2 regions of the Delftia sp. UME58 genome follow, and region 2 is predicted to be linked to the other one. Evidence: riboswitches for the same ligand, from Rfam matches in the RefSeq annotation. Region 2 holds a riboswitch; the other holds the start of a gene.
What was found. Region 2 has a riboswitch for thiamine pyrophosphate ahead of A9976_RS28980 (long-chain fatty acid--CoA ligase). Riboswitches for the same ligand answer to the same signal wherever they lie in the genome.
Positions count from the first base shown of each region.

Region 1: another riboswitch for thiamine pyrophosphate. It lies ahead of thiC (phosphomethylpyrimidine synthase ThiC); the one in region 2 lies ahead of A9976_RS28980 (long-chain fatty acid--CoA ligase).

Region 1 is NZ_LZZV01000096.1:11,722-13,918, reverse strand. It holds gene thiC (phosphomethylpyrimidine synthase ThiC) at 1-1,274, opposite strand, end outside; TPP riboswitch at 1,531-1,656, opposite strand; gene A9976_RS23130 (nitroreductase) at 1,720-2,197, opposite strand, start outside.
Region 2 is NZ_LZZV01000109.1:74,494-76,690, forward strand. It holds gene A9976_RS28975 (acyl-CoA reductase) at 1-118, opposite strand, end outside; gene A9976_RS28980 (long-chain fatty acid--CoA ligase) at 115-1,233, opposite strand; TPP riboswitch at 1,301-1,392, opposite strand; gene A9976_RS28985 (DUF418 domain-containing protein) at 1,452-2,197, opposite strand, start outside.

The DNA of each region.
Region 1 (2,197 bases), on a different contig from region 2:
AGCTGGGTCAGCTCGCCCAGGGTCTGCAGTTCGGCGAACTGGGCTTCGTCATTGGCGTCCGAGGCGCTGCCGGGGCGCAGGCCGTCGCCCAGCGAGAAGCTGACGTCGTACTGCTTCATGATGTCGCAGATGTCCTCGAAGTGCTCGTACAGGAAGCTCTCGCGGTGGTGGGCCATGCACCACTTGGCCATGATGGAGCCGCCGCGCGAGACGATGCCCGTGCGGCGCTGGGCCGTGAGGTGGATGTAGGCCAGGCGCACGCCGGCGTGGATGGTGAAGTAGTCCACGCCCTGCTCGGCCTGCTCGATCAGCGTGTCGCGGAAGATGGGCCAGGTCAGGTCCTCGGCGATGCCGCCCACTTTCTCCAGCGCCTGGTAGATGGGCACGGTGCCGATGGGCACGGGCGAGTTGCGGATGATCCAGTCGCGCGTGGTGTGGATGTTCTTGCCCGTGGACAGGTCCATCACGTTGTCCGCGCCCCAGCGGATGGCCCAGACCAGCTTCTCGACCTCTTCCTCGATGCTGGAGGTGACGGCCGAGTTGCCGATGTTGGCGTTGATCTTGACCTTGAAGTTGCGCCCGATGGCCATGGGCTCGATCTCGGGGTGGTTGATGTTGGCCGGGATGATGGCGCGGCCGCGCGCCACTTCGTCGCGCACGAACTCGGGCGTGATGATCTTGGGGATGGCGGCGCCCAGGCCGTTGCCGGCCAGGCGCGCCTCGCGCGCGGCGTCCTGCTGGTACTCGGCCATCCATTCGCGGCGGCCGTTCTCGCGCAGGGCCACGTATTCCATCTCGGGCGTGATGATGCCCTTGCGCGCGTAGTGCATCTGGGTGACGTTTCCGCCGCTCTTGGCGCGGCGCGGCTGGCGCTGCAGCGATGCGGCCTCGGCCCGCAGGCGGGCCACGCGCTCGTCTTCCTCGCCGCGCTTGCCGCCGTCGTCCAGGGCCTGGCGCAGGCGGCCGGCGTAGTACTCGCTGTCGCCGCGCGACTCGATCCAGGCATTGCGCACGCCCGGCAGGCCGCTGCGCACGTCGATGGCCACGGCCGGGTCGGTGTAGGGGCCCGAGGTGTCATAGACGCTGACCTGCTCGCCATTGGTCAGCTGGATATCGCGCACGGGCACGCTCAGGCCGGCATGCAGGCTGCCTTGCAGATAGCTCTTGGTGGAGGCCGGGAACGGCTTGCGCGACTGCGCCAGCAGGTCGGAAAAACGCTGTGCGTCTGGAGCTTCGCCGGCTGCGGGGGTGAAGATGGAATCGGGAGCGTTCATGTCGGGTTCCTTGCGTTCAAAGCGTCGATCAACAACGCTCCGGGAACCGGACACTCCTTGGGCTGTGCCAAAGGCCGCGCACCGGGCTATGCCAGTGTGGGCCTGCCAGGGCCGTATGGCCTTGGCCCCTGGTTGCCACGCACGCCAAGGCGCACGAGCAGCCTTGGTTGGCAAGGGCCGATGTGCGTTGGATGGGGCCTGTGCGGCCTGTACCGGTATCCGCCGTGGCGGACTTCCATCCTCTGACTTCGGCCCCGCTTCAGGGTCCCGCTCTTCTTCCGCCGGTATCAACCGGATCAAGTTCGTCGGGTTCGCCGCCTGGCCCATGCAGCGCATGGACCGGTTGGCATCTCAGTGCATCAGCACACCCCGGAGCAGTGCGCAGTATAGGGGATGGCAAGGCGCCATTGCCCTGCGGGTTTGCCCAGGGGCCTGAAAGCCCTGCTCAGTCGAAGCCGCGCATCTGTGCCCATTCGGCCACCGGAGCGCGCGTCGCACGCCAGCCGTTGATGGGGGCGTCCTTGTCCTCGTAGCCCAGCGCAATGCCGAAGGCCACGTGGTAGCCCTCGGGCAGCGCCAGCGCCTGGGTCACGGCGTCGTTGTAGCGGCGCCAGAAGCCCTGGGCGCAGGTGGCCAGGCCATTGGCGCAGGCCAGCAGCATGAAGGACTGCAGGTAGATGCCCAGGTCCACCCATTGCGGCAGGCCCATGCGCTCGTCCACCGCCACGATCAGGCCCACGGGCGCGCCGAAGAACTGGCCGTTGCGCGCCAGCTGCTCCAGCCGCGCGGGCTTGTCGTCGCGCGGAATGCCCAGCGACTGGTACAGCTCTTCGCCATTGGCAAAGCGCCGGCTGCGGTAGGGCTCCCAGAGGTTGGGCGGGTAGGACAGGCCGGGCTGGGCGTCCTGGGGCTCGGCCTCGGCA
Region 2 (2,197 bases):
CGGAGACTTCCAGCCGCATGCCGCCGCGCTCGAAGGGCAGTACATGCCACTGCACCTCGTCCTCGCGCAAACCAGGCAGTTCGGGCAGGTAGCCGGCCGTGATCCGCTCCGTCGTCATGCCGCCGCAGCCTTCACGAATTCATCGACCGCCAGCGAGCAGCCCTTGGCCGCTGCGCCCTCGGCACGCCCCAGCAACAGGAAACCGCTGTTCTCGCCATGGCCGGCCCACAGGCCCACGTCCTCGGTGAGGATGGTGGTGACCGCGTTGTAGTTGGCCAGGTCGCAGTGCACGAGAATGCCGCGCTCGCCGGGCGCCACGCTGCGCCCGGTGACGGGCTCGACCAGGCGCGAGCGTATCCAGTGCGGCCCCGACTTGACCGAGGGCAGTGTGGCATTGCCGTCGTCATAGAACTGCGTGCTCAACTCGGTCATGCCGTACATGTTGATGCAGTGGCTGCGCGGCACGCCCAGCAGCCGGCACAGGTCGGCGTAGAAATCCTCCAGCGGCAGCTCGCGCGACTGGCCCTTGTAGCCGCCCGTGTCCAGGATGCGGCTGCCCGGCGGCAGGCAAAAGCTGCGGCCCTGCTCGCGCAGCGCATCCATCACATGCACCAGGCTGAAGCTGGCGCCCAGCAGCGCATAGGGGCGGCCGCTGCGCTCGGACTCCTGCAGCGCGGCGCACAGGCCGGGCATGTCCAGTCCTTCGGGGGTGAGGAAGTAGCGGCTGTCGGGAGTGCCGAATTCCGACATGGCCAGCGTCAGGTAGTGGGCCAGCGAAGAGTTGGGCATGGCCTGCTCGTCGGGAAAGAGAATGCCCATGGGCAGGCGCTCGTGCCCGGCCATGAAGCGCTGCGCGAAGTTGCGCGTCATCGACGCATCGTAGACATGGAGCGCGGGATGGAAGTGGCGCCCGCGGGAAGATAGCCCCTTGGCCTGGCCCGTGGTGCCGCTGGTCATGAACACGCGCTCCGAGGGCGAGGCCGGCTCGCTGCGCAGCTCCATGGCCTTGAACGCGTCAATCGGCACGGCGGGAATGTCGCTCCAGGTCTTCACATTGCGCAGCGTGGCGCCGCGCCGCTGGCAGAAGCTGCGAAACGGCGCATTCGATTCGTATTGGTAGGCGAACAGCCGCAGCGCCAGTGCGTCGAACTGCTCGTCGGTGCAGCCGTCCATGGCGATGAATGCAAGCAGGTCTGCGACCAGAGAAGCCGCCTGGGGCCGGGCCTTGTCCATGGAATTCCTTCGAGAGCTGGGACGTGATGCTCCGAAGGCTCCCCCGCCCGTGGCGCATGGGCGGCCACGCAGGGGTGCAAGCTCTTCTTCCGCCGGAATGACCCGGTTCAAGTTCTCGGGTGTGGATCTCAGCACTGGCGTGCACCCCGGAGCGGAGGGCTATCTTACAGCAGGGTCGCCAAGGGTGCAGGACCGGGACAATCCTGCTGCGGGCCGCATCAGCCCACGGCCGTCAGCCGCCGCATCACCCACTCCACGGGCCCCTGCGCCACCTTCTTGCTCCAGGCCCAGGCGGCCAGGCTGGCGACGATCACGTACAGCGCGGCCGCCACGGCCACTTCGCGCAGGCTGCGTGATCCGTCCAGCGCGCCCAGGGCCTCCAGCAGGCCCATGCCGATGAGGATGTGTGCCAGGTACAGGGTCAGCGTCATGCGCCCGGCCGGCAGCAGGCCGCGCCACGGTCCACCGGGCCAGCGGTCGGCCAGCCGCAGGCAGGCGCCGATGGCAATGCTGGCGCAGCCCAGGCCCATCAGCAGGTAGGCTGGGCCGGGCGGCATGGGGCCGGTGGCCAGCCAGGGAGCCCATTCACTCTGTGCCGCAAGTGCCGAGACGGCGCAGGCCAAGCCCGCCATCAAGCCGCCCGCAGCCACCAGGCCCCATTGCACGCGCGGCTCGGCCAGCGGCAGGCGTGCCAGCAGCATGCCGCAGAGGAAGAACGCAAACCACGGCAGCACCGGATGGAAGCCGTTGAACAGCAGGTTGCGCGCAAAGCCAGCCGGCTCCCACAGGCCCTGGTAGGACAGGCTGGCCCAGTCCCAGCCCTGGCTGTAGTCCAGCTGCAGCAAGGCCCAGGCGGACAGCGCGGCCACGGCCGCCATGCCGGCCAGCAGCGCAGCGGTGCCGGCCTGCAGCCAGGCGATGGCCAGCACGAAATACACCGCGTAGTAGTGGATGATGTCGGCCG